2 regions of the Aliiglaciecola sp. 2_MG-2023 genome follow, and region 1 is predicted to be linked to the other one. Evidence: predicted binding sites of a transcription regulator. Region 1 holds the regulator's gene; the other holds the start of a gene.
What was found. Region 1 encodes FNR, which switches genes on or off when oxygen is low (the NO sensors DNR and NnrR bind a similar motif). Its sites were predicted from a motif close to TTGATCTAGATCAA; they were not measured.
Positions count from the first base shown of each region.

Region 2: a site for FNR is predicted at 1,726-1,739, ahead of clpB (ATP-dependent chaperone ClpB). Genes of this name have one in related genera too.

Region 1 covers NZ_JAUORY010000005.1:230,041-242,871, reverse strand. Annotated here, with positions in the region: gene cobB (Sir2 family NAD+-dependent deacetylase) at 1-134, shown strand, start outside; gene Q4567_RS07605 (LysE family translocator) at 131-787, shown strand; gene Q4567_RS07600 (hypothetical protein) at 807-1,571, shown strand; gene Q4567_RS07595 (glucosaminidase domain-containing protein) at 1,564-2,373, shown strand; gene Q4567_RS07590 (DUF2987 domain-containing protein) at 2,370-2,999, shown strand; gene Q4567_RS07585 (patatin-like phospholipase family protein) at 3,018-4,079, opposite strand; gene ttcA (tRNA 2-thiocytidine(32) synthetase TtcA) at 4,095-4,982, opposite strand; gene uspE (universal stress protein UspE) at 5,119-6,051, opposite strand; gene fnr (fumarate/nitrate reduction transcriptional regulator Fnr) at 6,166-6,903, opposite strand; gene Q4567_RS07565 (sulfite exporter TauE/SafE family protein) at 6,929-7,594, opposite strand; gene ccoS (cbb3-type cytochrome oxidase assembly protein CcoS) at 7,591-7,776, opposite strand; gene Q4567_RS07555 (heavy metal translocating P-type ATPase) at 7,799-10,186, opposite strand; gene Q4567_RS07550 (FixH family protein) at 10,186-10,677, opposite strand; gene ccoP (cytochrome-c oxidase, cbb3-type subunit III) at 10,748-11,728, opposite strand; gene Q4567_RS07540 (cbb3-type cytochrome c oxidase subunit 3) at 11,721-11,906, opposite strand; gene ccoO (cytochrome-c oxidase, cbb3-type subunit II) at 11,908-12,513, opposite strand; gene ccoN (cytochrome-c oxidase, cbb3-type subunit I) at 12,525-12,831, opposite strand, start outside.
Region 2 covers NZ_JAUORY010000003.1:82,405-95,235, reverse strand. Annotated here, with positions in the region: gene rluD (23S rRNA pseudouridine(1911/1915/1917) synthase RluD) at 1-871, shown strand, start outside; gene pgeF (peptidoglycan editing factor PgeF) at 864-1,619, shown strand; gene clpB (ATP-dependent chaperone ClpB) at 1,816-4,386, shown strand; gene prsT (XrtA/PEP-CTERM system TPR-repeat protein PrsT) at 4,498-7,263, opposite strand; gene xdp1 (exosortase-dependent surface protein XDP1) at 7,465-8,265, opposite strand; gene pssA (CDP-diacylglycerol--serine O-phosphatidyltransferase) at 8,723-9,517, shown strand; gene Q4567_RS04220 (PEP-CTERM sorting domain-containing protein) at 9,722-10,315, shown strand; gene flhA (flagellar biosynthesis protein FlhA) at 10,612-12,708, shown strand; gene flhF (flagellar biosynthesis protein FlhF) at 12,763-12,831, shown strand, end outside.

The sequences.
Region 1 (12,831 bases):
CGAGTCTTTATGGTGCCCATTGTGTTGAGCTAAATTTAGAACCAAGTAACGGTTTTAGTGCGTTTTCAGAGAGTCACTATGGACCTGCTACAGAAGTTATTCCTGATTATATAGAGTCGCTAATAAAGCCATGATTTTTCCTGATTTATCCCCATATTGGTTAGAGTTCGCTGCTATTGCTAGCTTACATTTTTTTGCGGTTGCCAGTCCTGGCCCTGATTTTGCTGTGGTTTTAAAACAAAGTATAAGTAGTGGAAGGCGCTCTGCTATGTATACCAGTGTGGGTGTCGGCGCGGGAATTTTGATCCATGTTGCTTACTCTTTATTGGGCATTGGTATCTTAATTAAAACCACACCATGGCTATTTCAAGTATTTGCCTATTTGGCGGCAGCTTACTTGCTGTATTTGGGCTGGGGGGCTGTCCGCAGTGTGCCAAATAGATTAGAAAATGATGTATCATTGCAAGCACAATCAATAGAGAAACAGGTTACTTCTGATAAAAAGTCTTTCTTAATTGGCTTTATGACAAATGGATTAAACCCTAAAGCTACTTTGTTTTTTCTAACCGTATTTGCAGTTGCTGTAGCCCCACAAACTCCAATGTTAATAAAATTTAGCTACGGCATTTATTTAGCTTTTGCGACGGGCATATGGTTTTGTTTTTTGTCGTACATAATGAGTGGCTCTAAAATTCGCTCTTCATTACTGAAAAATGGTTATATTTTTGATCGAATCATGGGCGTTATTCTAATTGTATTAGCCATTAACCTCCTTTTGTCCACTTAATTTAACGAATGAAATATTGATGTTTAAACTCATACAAAAAAACTATTCAGAACTTATTAAACAGAACTTAAATGGTGAATATAACTTTAACTTGAAGAATATATTGGCCAAGGGATTTAAAAATACTACTGGTAGTATTTTAATTTTCTTGCAAATGTTACTGGTGGTTTTTGGACTAAGTTTGTTAATTGCAACGGCATTTTTCAAATTTAATGATATACAGACCATGGAACAAGTAACTCAAAGTCATCTGATGACATTGGATTTAATTATTCAAATGGTTTTAGCGCCTGTCACTGCAGCATTGATGTTACAAGGAGCTCGGTCTCATCTGAAGCGAGTGGGTTCTGTTAAGTTTTTATTCTCAACAATTCCACAAGCAATCCCTATATGTTTGGTAACCGCATTTATAATCATAATAACTAAAGCTGGGATGACGTTATTTATCTTGCCTGGTTTATATTTAATGATCGCTACGAGTTTTGCAGTATTATTGGTAGCAGATAAAAAGTTCACACCAATAGATGCATTATTACTTTCTATTAAGATGGTAAACCGTTATTTATTCCCGTTCACTATTTTATATGTCGTATTTTTATTGTTGTTGCTACTTTCGATAGTTTCTTTTGGGATTGGTTTGCTACTGTTTTTACCCTATTACTATAATATTAATGGTTTATTGTATTGTGAACTTTTTGGTTACGGTAACAGTACAGACAATAACAATTTAAACGATGAGACCCAACAACAAGGGTCTGATGGAGATACTACATTTGATGCATAACGTTGACTTTCCAGGCCCTAGACGGATTCTCTATTTGGGAATAATCTGGGTGTTTGGCGCTGTAGTGTTAAGTTACCCATTTTTATTTCCACCAAAGGAGTTAGATCCTTTTGATGAGCAAAATATCGCTCCTTATGTAGAACAAAAAATGCCTAACTTCGCTAAGATACAATCAATTACGGAACGGAAAAAAGCATTTTTCGACTATTTGTTACCTGCAATTCATCATCACAATAAAGTGATTATTCAAAAACGGGATTTTCTGAATGAAATAAAAAACGCAATTGAACAACAATTGCCTTTTAGTTATTTGCAGCAAAAGAGACTCGATTCACTAGTGAAAGAATATCGCGTTGACCCTGACGACGATTTGAATTCAATCGTGGACCGATTAATGCGTCGAATAGACATTATTCCTGTTGAGTTGGTGCTTATGCAAGCAGCGAACGAGTCAGCTTGGGGAACCTCTCGATTTGCTCAAAAAGGTTATAATTTTTTTGGACTTTGGTGTTTCCGAAAAGGGTGCGGTTTTGTACCAAAACGGCGAAATGAAGATGCCGCTCATGAGGTGGCTAAGTTTAAAAGTTTGGATCACGCAGTGAGTACCTATTTCCGCAATTTAAATCGACATGATGCGTATAAAGAGTTAAGGGCGATTCGTCTATCTTTGCGTGAAAACGACAAACAAATTACAGCAGAAAAGCTAGCCAAAGGGTTGAAAAGTTACTCCCAGCGGGGTGATGAATATATCGAAGAGTTAATCAATATGATACGTTTCAATAGGAAGTTTTTACCAGTATGAAAATCTTAAGTTTTACCTTAGTGTTGTTTAGTTTTTGTGGTTTGGCTTTTGCTGATACACTTTCAGTTGAATACTCAAGTTTTTACAGTCACCTTAAAAAAATCGATAATGAAGAAACACCTGCATTGCAATTTGCATTTGGTTTTAAAAACGTCAGAAATGGCGATTTATGTGAAATTAAAACCGCTAATATAGTCACTCAAAAAGTCACACTACCTGTTACAGTAACGCCTGAAAACCGGTTTTTGTTACCCACCGAAAAAGCATTAAGCCAAGCTAAAGCAATTGTCGAATTTGAACTATTAGAAAATAATAATCAATGTGACATGTCAGTTCAGTTGGAAACTAAACCTTCTTATTTAAAACAGCAATATACACATCAAGAGTTACAAGATTTGTATCAGCAATACACAGTGTTTTTTGATGATATGGGCAGCTTTTTGTCGTTCCTAATGCCGTCAGTTACCGGCTTGCAGTTTTATTTCGATAATGTTGACAGAGACTCTATTCCTGCCGAAATTTATCTCGATGAACATCATGCAGTAATTACCGGAGACTGGCTAGAGCAGGGCAATCAGATCCAGTTTTCTGAAGCCCCATATCGCGTGACAGCAATAACCAAATAACGATATCCGTAGAGTGAATTAGTCGAGACGCAATTGATATTTAATCTGCGCAGCAACACGGTTGACGCTTTGACGCCCCTCTTCAATTAACTCAGCCGCGCGATGAAACTCCATAATGCCAAAGTCGCGTAACTGGGGTTCAATTAGTATATCGGGGGGATCGCCAGCTAATCGCGAGCGGGTGACTCTTGCCTGAAGGATATCTAACGAACTGGACATGACACCTAACATACTAGGGGTATTGTCAGTTAATTTAACATTTGATGATTTTTGCGTCGCCGTTACTTGCTCCGGCGTTTCTACCTGAGTTTCTGAGGTGGTTATTTGCTCTTCACTATTGGCGTCAAAGTCAGAATCCAGTGCCATGTTTTCTAGATCTTCTAAAGATTCAAGCTCATCATCGTCCATATCATTGTCTTTTTTGAACTTGCCACTGAAAAGACGCTGCATAAACGACTGACTTTTATTAAAAAAATCATTGGTTCGTTTTTGATTATTTTCATGTTCCATTTGATATTGAGCTTGAACTTCAGGCCTAAAATCTGCACTTAGATTAACCGCAAAAACAAAGTCAGCACCTAGTTGCCGACAAAGATTTACCGGCACTGGGTTGACCACAGCACCATCCACTAGCCAACGGCCTTTGTGCGCAATGGGTGGAAACAGGGCAGGTATTGCACAGGATGCTCTAACCGCATCCGCAATAGGACCTTGAGTAAATGAAACCTCTTTACCACTATATAAATCGGTCGCCACAACACCTAAGGGTTTGGATAAGTGTTCAAAGTCTCGTTCGCAAAAATTGTCTTCGAGGGCTTTAAACACTTTAATTCCGCTAGCCAGTCCACCTTTACGAAATCCAACCCCTAACAGTCCTAAAACTTGCCACTCAGTTAGAGAGCTTGCCCATTCTGCGAGTGGATCCAGTTTATTGCTTGCATACGCGGCTCCTACATAGGCACCAATGGAACAACCAGCGACCACGTCAACCTTGATGCCTAGTTCTTCTAACGCCTGTATTATACCGATATGCGCCCAACCTCGAGCAGCGCCGCTTCCTAGTGCTAATCCAATTTTCATTTACTAAAATGATCCTTAACTAATATTGATTATTTTGACAGTGTCATCAGCACTTGTTGAAGGTGTAGAAAAATCTTCTTGATCAAATCCAATATCACCGTTAACAAACGGTGTTTGTTGCGTCTCTAAGGTTTTAAAGTCGAAAAGTTCACTATCGGCAAGATGCGAAGGCACGACATTCTGCATTGCCCTAAACATACTTTCAATCCTACCCGGAAAACGCTTGTTCCAGTCTACTAGCATGTTTTTAATAACTTTGCGTTGTAGGTTCTCTTGCGAGCCACATAAATTACAAGGAATAATCGGGAACTCAATTAAATCAGAATATTGGGTAATTTCTTTTTCAGCACAGTAGGCTAGGGGACGAATGACCATTTGTTTGCCATCATCGCTGACTAACTTGGGAGGCATAGATTTTAAGCGTCCGCCATAAAACATGTTTAAGAATAGTGTTTCTAACATGTCGTCACGGTGGTGCCCCAACGCGATTTTAGTTGCGCCTAGTCGGGTTGCCGTCTTGTAAAGTATCCCTCTGCGTAATCTAGAGCATAGTGAACAAGTTGTTTTTCCCTCTGGAATTTTATCTTTTACAATCGAATAGGTGTCTTCCGTGACGATTTCAAATGGAACTTGCAATTCTTGTAAGTAGTTAGGCAGTATCTCAGCGGGGAAGCCTGGTTGTTTCTGATCTAAATTAACCGCAATAATTTCAAATTTAATTGGCGCAATCTTTTGCAGAAACATTAAAATATCAAGCATGGTGTAACTGTCTTTTCCGCCAGACAGGCAGACCATTACCTTATCGCCATCTTCGATCATATTAAAATCGGCAATTGCTTTGCCTACATTTCGTCTTAGGCGCTTTTGAAGTTTATTAAAACTGTATTTTTTACTCTCAGACAGAGACTCGACCTTACTCATCTTATTCCTAGAAAAACATTGCTATCAGCGCGGATTATACCTGTCCTCATAAAGGACATAAACACCCTAAATTTAAATGTTTGCAGTCATTTTCTAAGTATCACAAGGTTATGTAAGGTTAATGTTTAAGAGGACACTCAAAGCCTTCTGGTTTAATTGCTAAAACGTCACAATTGAGTGAATCTATTGTATGTTCAGCCGTGTTACCGATAAGGGCGGCTGTAATACCGGTGCGACCTACAGTACCGATAACCACTAACTCTGCGTCGATAGCTTTTGCCACTGAAGGAATGACATCCTCAGGCAAACCTTCACTAAGATGCTGATTTTCTTGTGGGATATTGAATTCTTGAGCGTGCTCAAGCATACATTTGGCGTGGTGTTGTTTAACTGACTCTGTATAGCCAACCGGATCGAACTCTGGTATTTCGATGGCAATATTAACCGGTGTACCTGGGTAAGAATTAACCAAGTTTACATGTCCTTCCAGTAAATCAGCCATCAATCCAGCGGTTTTAGTGATTAACTTGTTTAAGCTATGATGTTCTTCATCTTCACTGCCCACATCTACCGCAGCTAAAATATTGCCATTAATAGGCCAATCATGTTCTTTAACAAGTAAAACTGGAACCGGTGATTTACGTAGGATATGCCAATCAGTCGGGGTGAATATCACTGACTTTAGGGTGTCATGCTCGTGGGTTCCTTTGACGATTAAATCATAGCTGTGATCAATCACTTCGAACAATACACTTTCATATGGCCGATTATGCCAGACCACTTTTATATCTACTGAAATAGATGAGTTAGCCGCTAGGGGTTCAACTATATTGGCAAGCCAATCGGTTTTGTCATCCACCACAGCTTGGCGCATCGTTTCTCTTTCATCCACGGTGAGCATAGTGGTCATTTCATAAGAGAAATCATATATGGACAGAAACGCAGTAATACTGGCGCCGGTCTTTTCTGCCAATAAAAGCGCTCTTTTAAACGCTTTTTGATCTTCTGTAGTTGGGTCTACAACAGCTAGTATTTTGTTAAATACGGACATAAATTAATTCCCTTCAAACGTTTACACTACGTATATTAAGTGTATGGCTACTTTAGCTAGTTTGCCAATTAACAGACTAATTGTTTTGACCTGAATCAATTTAAATTAAAAGACTTAACCGCAGGCTTGTTTATTTAAAACGTGTTCACCAAGTTTCTCTCTAAGTACCGCCAAATTGAGAATTTGTATAAATTTCCCATCAACTTTGATGATATTTTCTTTTTGAAAACGGGTGAGTAAACGACTGACGGTTTCAACAGTTAAACCAAGGTGATTACCAATTTCGTTTCGGGTCATGGTTAAATTAAATTCTAATTCAGAAAAACCGCGGGAGCGAAAACGATCTGATAGATTAATTAGGAAGTGGGCAAGACGTTCTTCTGCTGTGCGCTTGTTTAATAACATCATGAGACTGTGATCTTGGTTTATTTCTGTGCTCATAATTTTAAGCATTTCTTTGCGCAGTGTAGGAAGTTGTGCGCTCATAATATCTAACTTGTCGTAAGGTAACTCACAAACCATGGAGGTTTCCATCGCTTGATTATAACTTTGATATTTTTCAGAAAATAGTCCATCAAAGCCGACAATATCACCGGGAAAATGAAACCCTGTAATTTGTTGTTCGCCATCGGGAGAGGTTATGTAAGATTTAAATGAGCCCGTTCTTACTGCAAACAGCGACGTAAATTTTTGCCCAGGAATAGTTAATTGATCATTTTTATGCAAAGGGCGCTTGCGTTCTATGATTTCGTCCAAACTCTCCATTTCAGTCTGATTCAGAGCCACCGGTATACATAGGTGATTAAAACTGCAGTTTTGGCAGCGAATACTGAACTTGTTCGGATCTGACATTAGTTAATTCCAATTAATTCATTAGTTACCAATTATGAATCCCTTGGTAACATAAAATCAAGCCAAATAAGCATAATAAGACTGCAACGCTTCGTTTTACCACTGGTTGGGTCAACCATCCTCTTATTTGGCTGGCGCTGGCTCCCATTGCTAACATGATGGGCAAAGTGCCCAAGCCAAAGCAAAACATGGTGATAGCACCTTGTACCACACTGCCGGTGGAAACACTCCATGTTAACGTCGAATAAACCAATCCACAGGGCAACCAGCCCCAGATTAGGCCATAGGGTACAGCATAGATTGGGTGTTTAAAGGGAATGAAACGCTTTGATATGGGACTAATTTTACGCCAAAAAATAGCGCCAACTTTTTCTACTTTAACCAGTAGTTTTGACCACTGTCCCACATATAATCCAAGCAGAACCATAAATACTCCGCCAAAAAGGGTCAGTGCTTGAGGATTGATAAAGGATTTTGTGGTGACGATCTGACCCAACAGCCCAGCGATTGCGCCAGCGAAACTATAAGATAAAATGCGGCCTGAATTATAGGCAATTAAATACGGCCATTGTGACTTATTCTTTGGTAATGCAAACGTAAATGAGGTCACAATTCCACCGCACATCCCAGCGCAATGCACACTTCCAGCAAGTCCGATTAATATTGCAGAAAACCAGCTTAAGTCGTTCATTTGTCGTTAGTTTTTGGCTTTTTTACTTGTACTTTTTTATCCACGTCATCATCGAATAGAATGTTGTATCCTTGACGCTCTAAATCTTCAAACTGATTGGATTTGACCGCCCAAAAAAAGATCCCTATGGCTAACAGTACTAGCACAATAGCGATGGGGATTAGCACATAAATAATACTCACTTTAATTTCCTATTAGCGCTGGTTAACGTAGTAAACGAATAGAGTTTGCGACCACAATAATTGAACTTAACGACATGCCAATTACGGCCATCCACGGGCTTAAATATCCGGCTACTGCTAGGGGAAGAATTAACGCGTTATAGCCAATGGCCCAAACCATGTTCTGTTTGATTTTGGTACGCACTTTAATCGCCATACTAACAGCAAACTTAACATTACTTAATTTTGAATTTAATAAAATGATATCGGCAGAACGTTTCGCCATGTCACTGGCGTCACCTACCGCAATTGATACATCAGCAGCGGCCAAAACTGGGGCGTCATTGATGCCATCACCAATCATCAAAACTTTGTGTCCTTTGGCTTGTAAGTTTTGAATGTATGTCAGTTTTTGTATTGGCGTTTGTCTAAAATAAACGTTCGGGATACCTAAAGAATCAGCGACCAAAGACGCGTTTATTTCTGAGTCACCACTTAACATCACCAATTGTTTGCTGCGTAAGTCATCGACGAGTTGTTTTGCGTCTTTTTTAACTACATCTTTTACGCTAAATGCAGCAATTAATTGCTTACCCAATTGCAGATAAACTCGAGAGTCATCCTCAGTGGGTCGTAAACCATCACTGTTATCAAGAATACTTATGTTACCTATCTTAACGACTTGAGATTGGTAGGTTCCTTGTAAACCTTTTCCCGCCACAGTAACTACTTGGGAAACTGCGCAGGGGGTCTGAGATTGAAACGCGTGAGATATCGGATGTTTTGAATAGAGTTCTAATCCGGCAGCTAAATTATAAACAAAAGTTTCATCTGCTGCGTTAAAGAGCTCGACGTCACTTACACTGAAATGTCCATTGGTTAGCGTGCCTGTTTTATCAAAAATCACGGTGTCGACATCAGGCATAACATCGATAATATTTGCTCTTTTAACTAATAAGCCATATTGATTTAATTTTGCTATTGCACTGGTTAAAGCCGTCGGCGTTGCCAAGCTAAGGGCGCAAGGGCAGGTCGCAACTAGGATTGATATGGCAACCCAAAAAGCGCGTTCTGGTTGATAAGCCAGCCAGCCAACGTAACTTATTAAGGTGATACCTAGAACAATTACAATAAAGTACTTGGAGGCAATATCTGCATATACAGCTGCCTTGGGTTTATCTGAAAGAGCTAACTCTTGAAGGCGTAAAATTTTGTTCACCAGGGACAATTTAAGCTCGTTTTCAACTTCAATTTCAAAAGAACCTGATAAATTAATGGTTCCGCCATAGACATGAGCGCCGGTGCTTTTTCTGATTTTTTCTGATTCACCGGTCAACATAGATTCATCCACGTTGCCATTTCCGTTGATTATTACCCCGTCTACTGGAAAAGTTTCTCCAGGACGGACTACTATTTTTTGTCCTTTTTTAAGATGTTTGGCTAATACCGAAGTTTGCTTATTATCGTCATCAATTTGCATCGCCGTTAATGGAATATACTTAAACATATTTGCCGATATTAGGCTGGCCTGATGTCGTGAACGATGTTCCAAAAATCGGCTAATCAGTAATAAAAAGATAAACATACATACGGATTCAAAATAGATTTCTCCCGTATGGGAAATGGTTGCCCAGGCACTAGCCACAAAAGTGCCAATAATTGCGATTGAAACCGAAAAATCCATATTTACAGATCCCATCCGCAGAGAACTAAAAGCACTTTTATAAAAAGTAAATCCAGAATACAGCACAACCGGGGTGGTCAATAAAAAACTAACCCAATGAAGAAACTCTTTGGTCGCATCATCTATTGAACCGAAAATGCCGAAATAAAGACCAATGGCTAACATCATAACTTGCATGCTCATTAAGCCAGCCAATCCAATTCGTTTTAAATAGTTCTTGGATTCTTTCTGATAAGAGGCTTCATGTTCGTCTGCTTGGAAGGGAAGTGCGTGATAGCCGATAGATTCTAGTTGTCCGATGATTTCACTAAGTTTTAGTTCTGAATCTATCCAATTAATCGTTGCTCGACGTGCAGATACGTTGACTGCAATTCGTTTAATTCCGGGCGTTTTTAAAAGTTGTTTTTCAATCAGCCAACCACAGGCAGCGCAGCTTATTCCTTCGATGGTTAATTGTATTTGTTTTTGGCTGCCGTCATCGACCACAAATTCTTGCTGAATCTCTTCATGATCGTATGCTTTTAAGGTATCGAGTGTTTCGGTTAGTAATTCATCTCCCTTGTCGGCAAATTCGGTTCTGAAGCGGTAATAATCTTCTAGTCCGTTGCTGACAATTGCTTCAGCCACAGCTTGGCAGCCAGGGCAACACATTTTGCGAGGCTCACCTAAGATGTCTGCCCAGAAGACTTCTCCATTTATTATTGGAAGCCCACAATGATAGCAATTTTGTGAGTTACTATTTTGCATTAAGGATTAAAGTTGAAAGGGGCTTTTTGTGGTAAACCTGTATCCTGCATTATCTTCCATTGCTCATTCAAAGGTGAAAGAGTTAACTTCCATTTACCAGTAATAGGTTTCTCTGCATTAGCTTTGTAATTGCCATTTGCATCTTGGGTCAACAATAACGAAAAATCATTATCTTGGAGCGTTGCATGATAAAAATGCAGTTTTAACGCTTCACCAGAAGTGGGTTTGCCTGATAAAAACTCAAGTTGTACTCGACTACCATCAATTGTCAAAAGTGTGGTGATACCTTGAGCTTTGGCTTCTTGAATTTTAGTTAGTTCTAAATTGATGCCTTTGCCTTCCTTGTAATAGTCATCTATGACCAGACTATCCTCAGTATTTAAGGCAAGATTTAACATGGTGACACTAAGACATATGGAAACAACGGGTATGGTGATTAAAAACCAAGGCCAAAATTGTTTGTACCAAGGTGTTTTATCTGAGCGATTCATTAATATTTACTTCTTATTTAAGAACACAAAGCCTCGTTAAACGAGGCTTTGTTAGGTAACAACTCAATGTTTATTTATCTTTAGATAAACTATAAACATAGGTAGCCACTAGGTGTATCTTCTTCTCTCCCAAAGTGTTTTTGAAAGAGGGCATAACACCAGCTCGTCCGTAGTTAACAGTTTCAGTGACTACGTCGGTGCTGCCACCATATAACCAAATATTATCTGTTAAGTTCGGAGCGCCTAGCGCTTGATTACCTTTACCATCTGCGCCGTGACAAGCAGAGCATACTGCAAAGCGTACTTTACCTGCTTCTTTTAAGTCAGGGTCAACTTGTCTACCACTTAAACTTAACGCATAAGCAACGACTTCTTTAACACCTTGCTCACCAAAAGAAGGTAACCATGCGGCCATATTGGCTTGGCGACCATTTGTTAAGGTTTCAACAATCTTCTCTGGCGTTCCACCGTATAACCAGTCATGGTCAGTCAGGTTAGGGAAGCCTCGTTGACCACGAGCATCAGAACCGTGACACTGAGAACAGTTCTGCATAAACAAGCGCTGACCAATTTTTAGGGCTTCTTCGTTATTAACTAACACTTCAATTGGCTGTTCGGCGTATTGGTTGAAAATTGGCGCAAATTTTTCTTCGGCCTTTTCAAGTTCACGATCATATTCAACACCAACACCACCTAAACCGAAGAGAGCGTTTTTCGCTTCTTCTCGAGACGCTAAAACTGCATCTTTCGATTCTTGCAGGGTTTGAATATCTTGGTTTGAACTTTTCCAACCTAACAAACCTTTCCAATTCCCTAAACCCGGATAAAGTAATAAATACAAAATCCCCCAAATCATGGTCATGTAGAACATGATTGTCCACCATTTAGGTAGAGGGTTATTGATTTCGATAATACCATCAAACGAATGATGCATATCGTCACCTTCTTCAACGCCTGTTTTATTCAACAGACACCAGCGTAAGATTAGGTAACACCCTAGAATTGTTCCCAATGAGATTACTGAGACCCAAATACTCCAAAAGCTACTCATTTATCGAAGACTCCCGCTCTTTTTTTTCTGATTGTTGGGTTGGCTCATCATCAAAAACCAAATTTTCTGCTTCATCAAAGCGTTTTTTAGCGCGGCTGCTAAAAGCCCATACCACTATGCCGATAAAGCAAACAAAAACCACAACTGTAAATATGCTACCCGCTGCACCGTAATCCATACTATTTCAGCGCCGTTCCAAGAGATTGTAGGTAGGCAATTAAAGCCTCCATCTCTGTTTTACCTTGTACTGCTTCTTTTGCGCCAGCGATTTCTTCCTCGCTATAAGGCACTCCAAAGTCTTTAAATACACGAAGTTTTTTCTCAATTAATTTGCCGTCAAGTGTATTTTCAGCTAACCAAGGGAAACCAGGCATATTGGATTCAGGTACTACGTCTCTAGGATTAAGAAGGTGAACGCGGTGCCAATCATCACTGTAACGACCGCCGACTCTTGCCAAGTCAGGACCAGTTCGTTTTGAACCCCATAAAAATGGGTGTTCCCAAACTGATTCACCTGCGACAGAGTAGTGTCCGTAGCGTTCTGTTTCTGCTCTAAATGGACGAATCATCTGGCTATGACAACCAACACAACCCTCGCGAATATAAATATCTCGACCTTCCATTTGCAAAGCAGTGTAAGGCTTAAGACCTTCTACTTTTTCCATTGTTTGTTGTTGGAACATTAGTGGTGTAATTTCAACCATGGCACCAAAACTAATCGCGATTAGAATAAATATCGCCATCAATCCAATATTCTTCTCAACCAGCTCGTGAACGTTCTTCATCTCAAATCTCCTTATGCTGCTTGAGGTTGAGGTGAGTTTTCAGGATCTTTAGAAAACTCTTCATTAGGTGTACGTACGGTTTTGTAAACGTTGTATGCCATCAATAACATACCGGCTACTACGAACACACCACCAATAAAGCGAACAAAATAGAAAGGCTTAGATGCTTGTAGAGATTCAACAAAACTGTAAGTTAGAGTGCCGTCTGGGTTTACCGCGCGCCACATCAAACCTTGCAATACGCCTGACATCCACATAGCGACTATGTATAACACCACGCCAATTGTTGCTAACCAAAAATGCACGTTAATCCATTTA
Region 2 (12,831 bases), on a different contig from region 1:
CTTAAAAGAATGGATTTTAGCCGGAAGTGTCAGTCTAAATGGGACTGTGTGCGATAAACCAAGAGAAAAAGTATTTGGTGGTGAGCAAGTATCCATAGACGCCACGTTGCAGGTGCAAGAAAATCATGTGGCGCAAGATATCGAATTAAATATAGTGTATGAAGACGAACATATATTAGTGATTAACAAACCAACGGATCTTGTTGTTCATCCTGGAGCAGGAAATGCGGACGGCACCATTTTAAACGCTCTGCTTAGCCACGCGCCTGAGGTCGCTAGTGTACCAAGAGCTGGTATTGTTCATCGCCTCGACAAAGATACAACAGGCCTTATGGTCGTTGCTAAAACAGTTCCTGCCCAGACTCATTTGGTTGAACAACTTCAAGCTCGCGAAATTAGTCGAGAATATGAAGCTGTGGTCTATGGCACTATGGTCGCTGGTGGTATTGTTGATGCTCCGATTGGGCGACATCCGACTAAACGTACCAGTATGGCTGTCCGTGAAACCGGTAAACCAGCGGTCACTCATTATCGTATTAAACAGAAATATCGCGCCCATACGCACCTAAGACTAAAATTAGAAACCGGCCGTACCCACCAAATTCGCGTCCATATGTCCCATTTGCGATATCCGTTAGTTGGAGATGTGTTATATGGCGGCAGACCACGTTTACCTAAAGCCTGTTCTGAAGATATGATTAACATGTTAAGAGGATTTAAACGCCAAGCATTGCACGCTATTCAATTGGAACTATCTCATCCTACTACAGGTGAGTGGATGAGTTGGCAGGCCCCTTTACCAGATGACATGGTGGAACTACTATCTGTTCTCAAAGAAGATACCAAGGAACATGGATTTGCCGATGACTGAAGCTGTGTTATCAAGCCCAATTCGGACGCCTCATTGGACTTTGCCTGAAGGTGTTAAGGCTTTTTATACCACACGTAAAATGGGAGTTAGCCAGCCCCCATACGAGAGTAATAATTTGGCAATGCATGTTGGCGATAATCCAGCTGATGTGCAGTTTAATCGAGATGCATTGCCATGTGCAGACTCGGTGGCTTGGTTAACGCAAGTACACGGAATTCGATGTATTCGTATTACAAAAGATTATTTTTTACCTCTAGAAGTTGCCAAAGCCGACGCCAGTTTTACCACTGAAAGAAAAAGTGTATGCGCTGTGATGACTGCTGATTGTATGCCAATTCTTGTGGCGAATACTGCCGGCACTTGTGTGGCGTCCATTCACGCTGGCTGGCGCGGTTTAGCCAATGGTATTATTGAAAACACAATTGCTGCGATGAATTGTGAGCCTGGTGCTTTGACGGTTTGGATCGGCCCGCATATTTCGCAACGACATTTCCAAGTATCTGAGGATTTGAGGAAAGTATTTGCTCAGTATCCTGAAGCATTTGTTAAAGATACGGTAAAGGGAAAATACTTGTGTAGTTTAGCCCAAATAGCCCGTGAAAAGTGTCATTCAATAGGTGTGGGTAGTTTTGTAGAAAGTGGTATATGTACTTATGTTCATCATGGCGACTTCTACTCTCATCGGTATGCCCAACATCACGGCCAAGCTCAGACAGGTCGATTTGTATGCGGTATTTATTTACAGTAATTGTAATTTGAGTTGCTATAAATTCAGTAGCTTTTTTTTCCTAAATCCAACTTTAGGTCTTATTCCAAATTAAAATCGCAATTCTCTCGCGTATATCGACAATTTACTGATCTAGATCAATCATTAATCATTCCTTACCTTGAATTGGTTACTAAAAGTACCCATTAAGTTGGTAAATCAATTTTGAGGAAATTTTATGCGATTAGATAGATTTACCAGTAAATTTCAGATGGCAATCTCTGACGCACAATCGATTGCATTGGGCCGAGACCACCAATATATCGACCCTGTCCATTTAATGACAGCTTTGCTTAATCAGCAAGGTGGTTCAATTCGCTCGTTGTTTGATAGCGTAGGAGCTAACGTTAATGGTTTACGCTCATCCCTAGCAGAGGCAATTGATAGATTGCCCAGAGTAGAAGGGATTGGCGGCGATGTGCAATTGAGCAAAGACTCCATTGTACTGTTGAACCTGAGCGATAAAATCGCCCAGAAACGTAAAGACGAATACATTAGTTCTGAAGTGTTTGTGTTAGCTGCATTAGAAGATAAAGGCAAACTAGGCGATATTCTTCGTCAGCTAGGCATTACCCAATCACAAATCGAGAAAGGCATTGAAACCATGCGGGGCGGTCAAAAAGTGACCGATCCGAATGCCGAAGATGTACGTCAAGCGTTGGAAAAATACACTACAGATCTTACTGAACGAGCAGAGCAGGGCAAACTGGATCCAGTGATAGGTAGAGATGACGAGATACGCCGTACTATCCAAGTTTTACAACGACGTACCAAAAACAACCCTGTATTAATCGGTGAGCCTGGCGTGGGTAAAACCGCTATCGTAGAAGGTTTAGCACAGCGGATTATTAATTCTGAAGTGCCTGAAGGATTGAAAAATAAGCGTGTGCTATCTCTGGATATGGGCGCACTTATCGCAGGAGCAAAATTTAGAGGTGAATTTGAAGAGCGCTTAAAAGCAGTGCTAAATGAACTGTCTAAAGAAGAAGGTCGGGTGATCTTATTCATCGACGAGTTGCACACTATGGTCGGCGCGGGTAAAGGCGAAGGCGCGATGGACGCTGGTAATATGCTCAAACCTGCTTTGGCGCGAGGGGAATTACACTGCGTTGGCGCAACGACATTAGATGAGTATCGTCAATACATTGAAAAAGACGCTGCTTTAGAGCGACGTTTCCAAAAAGTCATTGTCGATCAACCTAGTGTTGAGGACACCATTGCGATCTTACGTGGGCTCAAAGAACGTTATGAATTGCACCATTCTGTTGATATTACTGATCCGGCAATTGTCGCAGCAGCGTCGTTATCGCATCGCTATATTTCGGATCGACAGTTACCAGATAAAGCGATTGATTTGATTGATGAAGCTGCCTCCAGTATCCGTATGCAGATGGATTCTAAACCAGAGGACATGGATCGTTTAGAACGTAGAATAATTCAATTAAAGCTAGAAGAGCAGGCGCTATCTAAAGAAAAAGATGATGCCAGTCATAAACGCCTAGAACTAATTGAATTGGAGCGTGAACAATTAGAAAACAAATTTTCTGAGTTTGAAGCCATTTGGAATGCTGAAAAAAGTGCGATGCAAGGTACACAGCACATTAAATCTGAACTTGAGCAAGCTAAATTAGATATGGAAATAGCGCGTCGGGCTTCTGATCTTAATCGCATGTCAGAGTTACAATACGGACGCATACCTGAACTTGAATTGAAATTAGAACATGCGTCAGAAGCGGAGCAAACAGAAACTCAGTTGTTAAAAAATAAAGTGACTGAAAACGAAATCGCGGATGTGTTATCGCGCTGGACAGGCATTCCCGTCAACAAAATGCTTGAAGGGGAAAAAGACAAGCTGTTGCGCATGGAAGAAGCCTTGCAAAGTCGAGTGATTGGTCAAACAGAAGCGGTGAACGCAGTGAGTAACGCTATACGACGTTCTCGCGCCGGATTGTCTGATCCCAGTCGACCTATTGGTTCATTTTTGTTCTTAGGCCCTACCGGTGTAGGTAAAACAGAGCTATGTAAAGCCCTTGCTAACTTTATGTTTGATACTGAGCAAGCAATGGTGCGTATCGATATGTCAGAATTTATGGAAAAACACTCGGTTTCCCGTTTAGTGGGTGCGCCTCCAGGGTATGTCGGTTATGAAGAAGGTGGATACTTGACCGAAGCGGTAAGAAGAAAACCTTACTCAGTCATATTGTTGGATGAAGTTGAAAAAGCGCATCCAGATGTGTTCAACATTTTATTGCAAGTACTGGATGATGGTCGTCTAACCGATGGTCAAGGTCGAACTGTTGATTTTAAAAATACGGTCATAATCATGACCTCGAATATTGGTTCTGATGTAATTCAAGACAAACATCAAGAGAGTCAGTATTCCGAAATGAAAAATATGGTAATGCAGATCGTTGAGCAACAATTTAGACCTGAATTCATAAACCGTATTGATGATGTAGTGGTGTTTCATCCACTTGGTTTGGAACAAATCAAAGCTATCGCTAAGATACAGTTACAGTCTTTACGTCAGCGTCTACTTGAAAAAGGCTTTGAACTTGATTTGTCGCCAGCAGCTCTGGAAAAAATCGCTGAGGCTGGTTTTGATCCTGTATACGGAGCAAGACCGCTTAAACGAGCAATTCAGATGGAGATTGAAAATCCGCTAGCACAACGGTTGCTAGCAGGAGAGATTCAGGCTGAAAGTACTATTCGAATCGATATGGATGGTGATTCATTGAAGATTAGTTAAACCGAGAATTTGGGTACAGCATTGTTGTTGCTATACCCATTGTAAGGCCATTTATTAAAACGCCGATTACTATTTGTAGTCGGCGTTTTTTATTTACTTCAAACGATGATTTTAGAGTTTTTCTAACAACGCTTTAGCTTGCTTCTTTTCGATGAAATCCTGATCAGAAGATAGGGCTCTTTGCAAAGAAGCTTTAGCTTCACCCGTTCTTCCTAGCTTTTGCAAAGTGAAGGCTAAGTGATATTGATTAGAAGGCGAATTAGAATTCATTGCAAAAGATTTACGCAATATCGTTAGTCCTTCTTCATGTTTGCCTTGTAATGTTTTGATCCATCCTTGGGTATCATAAATTGCCGCATTTTCTGCTCCAAGGGCTAGTGCTTCTTCGATATATTGGTTCGCTTTAGTCAAATCTTTATTAACATAAATGTTAGCTAAGTTATTGAACATATAAGCTTTGTTCGGTAAATTTTGAATTTTTACTAATTTCTCATAATGCTTCGAAGCTTCTTCAAAACGATTCTGATTAAGCAAAAAGTCCGCAAACATACTACGATGGAAATGTGCTTCGGGATTTTGTTGTAAAAACTCAGTAGTAAAATGCTCAAACTTGTCACTGTTAATGCCTCTGGAAGCTAACTGGTATAATTTAAACATTGCAGTGCGGTTTAAATTATTGACCTCTAGGGCAAGTAAATAGTGTTCAAATGCCGCATCCAAGTTGTCGCTAGCCACATTCACATCTCCAGCCAAGATCAACAATCTTGAATCATTAGGATGGGTCTGTAACCATTTACTGACCATATCATTAGCTTTATTCAAGTCGTTGCTGGCTAAATGTAGGCGAATGTACTCAGTGGCAAGAAACAAACTATCAGGATGTATTGCGGAAGCGTCAGCTATGCTCTGTTTCGCATCATCAAAAAGCCCCGCTTTAAACTGAAGTTTACTTAACTCAACCAAACCTACAGCATCATCTTTAACCAAATAATGAATCTTTTTAATTTCTCGCGCCGCTCGGTCAATTTGCTTCAACGCAATATATAACTCCACTCGACGCATTTGATAAACGGCCATATCAGGTTCAGTTTTAATTGCGACGTTTAATTGCCTAATTGCTTTTTCAAGCTCACCTTGTTGAGTATAAATAGTGGCCAGCAATTCTAGAGCGGTTAAATTATTAATGTCTTTCTGTAATACCCGCTCTAAATTCTTCTCTGCCTCATCGCTCATGTTTGCATTAAATTGGCAGCGAGCTAACAGGGTTAAAATCCGCACATTGTCGGGTTGAATAGTGTTGAGCTTTTCGACAATCTGCAGTGCTGTCTGATGTTCACCACGGGAGCTTAATAGGTTGGCTTTGTTAAATTGTGCAGAGAAATGTTCAGGGTTAATGGCAAGTGCTTGGTCTAAATATTGTTCAGCTACTGCTGGGTTACCTAGGCGAATTTGAATGCCAGCTTTTAAATTCAAAAAGTCGATATTTTCAGGAACCGCTTGTAGCAGTTTATCGGCAATTTCATCCGCTTCGTTTAGCCTACCCATATCCATTAATAATTCACTGCGCAGAATAACAAAACGAAGATTTGTTTGCGCATATTCGGATTGGTCTAATCTGGTTAAAGCATCTTCGAGTTTGCCTCTCGACTTTAGGGTTTTAATTTCCAATAATTCAACATTTGGATTTTCTGGATACTGGCGTTTTAATTTCCCAGATATTTCCACCGCTTTAAATGCTTTATCGTTAGCTAAATATAATTCGGCAAGTAACAGAGCATTATCTAGCTTCTCCATGAGTTTACTTTCATGACGCTGCATAACTTCTAAAGCAAGTTTAGGATCATTCAGTTTTAAATGAGTTTGCGCCAGCAGTGCGATAGCTTCGATGTTATCTGGCACGAAATTAAGATATTGAATGAAAAATGTTTTGGCTTGCAAATAGTTCTGTAAGGCAAAAGCGGATAAAGCACTGACGTAAAACAAAGATGGATCATCTTGCAAACTTTCTTCACTAAGTCCTGCTAGTTGAGAGCTTAATTTTTCTAATTCTTTTGCAGCATCGTCACTTAATTGATTTTTCGCTAATAACCAAGCTTTCAATAACATTCCAGTCGGATCGCCGGGGGTCTGCTGCAAAATTTCGTCCAATAACTGCTTGGCTGAATCTATATCTTGGTTTTGCAGATAAGCACTTACTAACGAACGTTTTATAATAGGATCATCAACGTCAAGTGCGTAACTCTGTTTATAGTAAGTTATGGCTTCTGGCATATCTTTTTGGAAAAGATACAAATCTCCTTTGATACGCAATGTTTGAGCGTTGGTGGGTTCTAGCGCAAGTGATAATTCTATGTAAGACAGAGCTTTGTCAAACTGCTCATCTCGTATTTCAAGTGACGCAAGCGCATTGAGTGTGCGTATATTGGCTGGATCATTCTTTAATGCTAATTCATAACCTTTGCGTGCAGCGTCGATATTTTTAAGGTTTAAGTGGGCGGTGGCGACAATAATTTGCCAATCGTTTCGGCTCTTAGGAGTGAGGTTATTGAATTGACTATCAATGATTTTTTCGTTTTGCTTGGTATAAAGCCAAACCTTACCGAGGGTATCTACTATTAAACTGGGATCTGCTCCCATGGCTAATGCTTCTTCGAGTACTTCCTCTGATTCATACATATAACCACTGATTAACAGTACTTTACCCATGAGTATTTTAGCGGGTAGGCTATCTTCGTTTTGTTGTAAGCTGTTTTTCAAATGGATATAAGCAGTTTCAAAATCTTTATCTTCAAATGAAGCCAGAGCTTTTTCGTAAAATTCACTGCTGGTTTGTGCGATAACCTGGCTACTTACTAAAAGAAAAGCAGCTAAGGACATTTTTCTGGCCAGTTTCACCACGTATGATCTCTCTATAATTATGTAACTATGAATTGCTATCATTTTGCATTACAAGATACCGCAAAGCGCACATACTTTATACTGTTAGCGGATAAATTACTGCGCACTGCTGCGTTGATAATGTCAGATTTTAGACATAAAAAAAGACGGCGAACCGTCTTTTTGTCACAATATATTTGTCTAGACTGACATTTTACGTCTGAATATTGCTGCCACACCCGCTAAAAATAACGCAAATGTTGCTGGTTCAGGAACTTGTGTTTGACCTTCACCTTTGCGGGTTGTGATGTTTTTCAGTTTAATCGCATCATAGTAACTGTCTTCCGCATTGCCAGAAAAAACAGAGTTATACACACCCACTAACCAATATTTTGATTCAAAACCTGGGGCAATGGTTGCCGTGTTTGTGCCAATGTTGAACTTGTCGGTTTGATATCCCCAACCTTCAGATAACAAATCACTCCACTTGGTATCCGAAGAAAATGGAGTAGTACCGAGATCTTTCGTACCAGTGTAACCAACGATACTGACATCTGAATCATTACTATACCAACCGGCTTGAACGCTGGTTAACTCTACAGCAGTATCAAATTCAAATAACACCATGTCATAGTCACGCCATCCGTCGTTACTACCTTTATTATCTAAAGCATGATGAGGAGAATAATCAGAATCATCGTCGTTTATTGCGCCAAGACCAGAGGAGTAACGTTGTAAATCTGCGCTTTCGATAAACGGGTCTTGATCGTATGCGACATTACTACTGTTACACTCTGGGCCTGTGCCACAACTGGCATAGCCGGTTGATGACCAAGCTGTTACCGTCATACCGATTGTTCCAGAGGTATAACTAAGGGAATTAGAACCCCAACTTCCACCAGAACTGAAATTCCAATTCTGAGTTTCATACGTGGTCGTGCTTGCTGAAGCAAAACCTGTGACCGCTAATGCGAAAAATCCCGCTAAAACTTTATTAACCATAACTAATATTCCTACATCTTCCAACCTAAAGGCCGAGACCTTCACTGGAATGAGTTAAGCAAAAAACAAACCAACTATTGTAAGTGTATTGTAAACAACAGCTTAAGTGCTTTTTCGGTAATATTTCCCCAGGTCAATTTGTCTCCCTGTAAAAATAATGGACAGTAAAAAATTTACCTGTTTCCAGATGGCGACATGGTAAGATTTTATCGTTCTAATCTTTCTTAAAGCCAGTATACCGCGAGATTAAAGGGAGTTATGTATGACTTTCGTAGCATAGGTATTTTGAGATATAAGCGTTTACTTATAAAGGAAATGCTCAAATAGGAAACATTTTTCAAAAAGAAACAGTATATTTGCGCAAAGAAGCGTTAAAATTAGTCCGTGCAAGGGTGTGTATGATTTTGAGCTAATTCAGGATTATGCTATCTTGTGCGCTCATTTTGAAGGGGGAATAATGTCGGATTCTAAACGTAAAGGTATTTATTTGTTACCGAACTTGCTGACAACGGCTGGTCTGTTTTCGGGTTTTTATGCTGTAGTCGCATCGATGAACGGTCGATTTGAAGCCGCGGCAGTGGCGATTTTTGTGGCGATGATTTTTGACGGCCTAGATGGTCGAGTTGCGCGCATGACAAATACCCAAAGCGAATTTGGTGCTGAATACGATTCTATGGCCGATATGGTGTCTTTCGGAATGGCGCCGGCTCTTGTTGCTTATAATTGGGGTTTAACCGATTTAGGTAAAGTTGGCTGGTTGGCTGCCTTTATTTATGTGGCGGGTGCTGCATTAAGACTGGCAAGGTTTAACACCCAATTAGGTGTGGCGGATAAACGTTTTTTCCAAGGCTTAGCAAGTCCCGCTGCGGCTGCATTAGTTGCCGGAATGGTCTGGGTTGGCGTTGAATACGACGTCGATGGCAAAGATTTCGGTCTAGTAGTTGCTGTGTTAACGGGCTTAGCTGGATTATTAATGGTAAGTAACTTCAAATATAACTCGTTTAAAGAAGTTGACTGGCACGGCAAGGTACCTTTTGTTGGACTTTTAATTGTGATGTTAATTTTCATCATTGTTGCCACGGCGCCTTCTTTAGTGTTGTTTATAGTGTTTGCCCTCTATGCGTTAGCAGGACCTATAAATACGTTTCGAAGTGTTGATAAAGTGCGTCTTGAAGATGTAGTTGGGGATCGTGAAGAGTCTGATTGTGATTTCGACGATACACCCAAAAAATCGACTGAAGACGATAAATAATCGAGCAACTAAGTGTCAAAAAATTTAACGATCTCAATAGGCTTATTTTGTTACGTAATAATAAATTACTGATTCATATAATAAAAATAAGTTGGTTCAGTAATTGCTTTACTTAATTGCTGAGGTCGCACTGTTTAGTTTGTGACCGAAATATAACAATAAAAATGAACGAAATCGTTTAAAACAATAATAAGGTTCACTAGTATGAAGTATTTGAAAAAAGTTTTGCTCGCAACAGGTCTTATTGCCACTACACTGGGAATGTCTCTTTCAGCTAACGCTGGCGCAATTATTCAACAAGATATCTATGCAGATGTTCTGCTTTCTGAGTTTCATCCATTCAATATTGATTTAGGTCCTCAGGTAATAGGTTCTGTTACTTACAATACTGAAGACGCGGATGGGGCCGGTTTTTTGAGCGTTGTAGAGCTCGATTTGTCTATCGGCGATTTAGTTTTAACTGAGGCTGATGGTGATTCAGCGGATCAAGGTCTTCCAATTATAGCGGGTATTAATCCATTTGCTCCAAATGCTGGGTTAGAATTTTTATTTGAAACATTTCCTTTATTTGGTTCCATGCCAGACTATATATTAACGTTAGATGTTGGCTTTCTTGACGGCTTCTTGTTTGTTGATGAATATGTATATGACGTTAGTGGCGATATAATAGGCGTGTTTCCATCAGTAGATGCTGATATTTTTCTTGGCGCCGTAACTTATGTTCCAGAGCCTTCAGCATTAGTTCTTATGCTTGCTGGTTTAGGTTTACTAGTACGCAGAAAAGTGGCTGCTAAGTAAATTTATTCTCTCGTTTTAAAAAACCTGGCTTCAGCCAGGTTTTTTTATGTCTGTTAATATATTCACCTGTATACCGATTTGTCCTATTTCTGCTTTTTTGTTCATTTCCATTATTTTATTGCGGAGCAGTTTAATTTGTCCTCAGGCTTATTCACTATGCGTGATAGAGCGGAGTAGAGTGGCTTTAATTTCGTAAACTCATTTTCTAGCAAAGAACGTCAATTTACAGTCATTTTAGTTTTGGCGCGCTTGTTGCAATTCCACATATTATATTAATAACCGTCAAAAATTTGTTTATGGAACTTGCAGGTTACCTCAATCGGGTAGACAAAAATCAGGTAAAAAGCTTTATGAATGGGGTCGGCGCTCCAATCGTAGTGCTAGCCATAATGGGCATGGTTATTCTGCCGATGCCGGCATTTCTACTAGATATACTTTTTAGCTTCAATATCGCCTTATCACTTATGGTGATTTTGGTATCTGTGTTTACTAATAAGCCTGTTGATTTTGGTATTTTTCCTTTAATACTGTTAGTTGCCACTGTATTACGCCTTGCCTTAAATGTTGCTTCCACGCGAATTGTCTTGTTGGAAGGGCATGAAGGTGGAGATTCTGCTGGTAAAGTAATACAGGCATTTGGTGAAGTGGTTATTGGTGGTAATTACGCTGTGGGTATAGTGGTGTTTGCTATCCTACTGATTATCAATTTTAAAGTGGTAACTGCTGGTGCAGGACGTATTTCAGAAGTAAGTGCTCGTTTTACCTTGGACGCGATGCCCGGTAAACAGATGGCGATAGATGCCGATTTGAACGCCGGTTATATTGATCAAGATGAAGCCAGAAAAAGACGTTCGGAAATTACCAGTGAAGCCGATTTTTACGGCTCAATGGACGGTGCTTCTAAATTTGTTAAAGGTGACGCCGTTGCTGGTTTGTTCATTATGCTTATCAACATTGTTGGTGGTTTATTCATTGGTATTATTCAACATGACTTAGCCTTTGGCGAAGCCATTGAAATATATACTATTTTAACCATTGGTGATGGTTTAGTTGCGCAAATACCTTCGTTATTACTTTCCGTGGCTACGGCGATTATTGTTACCCGCGAAAATGACTCTCAAGAAATGGGTCAGGAAATGAGACGCCAACTAGGTAACCAAAAAGCGCTTTATGTTACCTCCGCGATTTTATTCGTGATGGGTATAGTGCCAGGTATGCCACACATAGCATTTCTTGGTTTTAGTGCATTTGTAGCGGCAGTTGCTTACTACAATTTCTGGAACGCCAAGAAGCAGGCTGCTGAACCGCAAGTATTGGAAAATACGCCGGAACAAAGCCAGCAGCAAGAGATTAAAGAGCTTGGTTGGGATGATGTGCAGCATGTCGACACCATAGGTTTAGAAGTGGGTTATCGCTTAATTCCTTTAGTTGATAAAACTCAAGGTGGTGAGCTTCTCACCCGGATTAAAGGCGTTCGTAAAAAATTGTCTCAAGAGTTGGGATTTTTAATTCCACCTGTGCATATCCGTGACAACTTAGATTTAAACCCCAATAGCTATACCATTTCTATGCTAGGAGTTACGGTTGGGGATGCCGAGATTAGTCATGACGATGAATTAGCGATTAATCCAGGGCAGGTTTTCGGAAAACTAGAGGGCAAGGCAACACGAGACCCAGCCTTTGGTTTAGAAGCCGTTTGGATCCGCCCTCAACAACGTGAACACGCACAAACTTTAGGGTACACAGTAGTAGATGCGGCAACAGTGGTTGCTACACACCTTAGCCAGTTACTAACTAATAATGCGTATCAGCTACTTGGACATGAAGAGGTTCAACAACTCCTCGATATGTTAGCTAAAAACAGTCCTAAGTTGGTTGAAGGTTTGGTACCGGAAGTCTTGCCGTTAAGTACAGTGGTAAAAGTATTGCAAACCTTGCTATATGAAGGCGTTCCTATTCGAGATATGCGCAGTATTGTGCAAACGTTATGTGAATATGGTCCTAAAACTCAAGATCCTGATGTGTTGGTATCTGCCGTTAGAATATCGTTAAAACGTTTAATCGTGCAGGAGATTAATAACAACGAACAAGAGTTGCCGGTTATTACCCTAGCACCTGACTTGGAACAAATGCTCCATCAATCTTTACAAGCTGGTGGAGAAGACGGCGCTGGTATTGAACCTGGCTTAGCTGAAAAATTACAAAACTCGTTGTCTGAAGCTTCGCAACAAAGAGAATTAGAAGGTGAGCCAGCCGTATTATTAACATCAGGCATGCTCAGACCTGTGTTATCAAAATTCTTCAAACATTCAGTGATGGGCTTGCACGTTTTATCTTATCAAGAAATTCCAAGTGACAAACAAATTCGAATTGTAAGTGCTGTGGGTCAATAAAATGGCGCAGACTAATTTATATAAACTAGACCAGATGCTTCTTTGGGGGGCAATGTGAAAATTAGACGTTTTATCGGAAAAGACATGCGCGATGCGCTTAACCAAGTAAAAAAAGAACTTGGC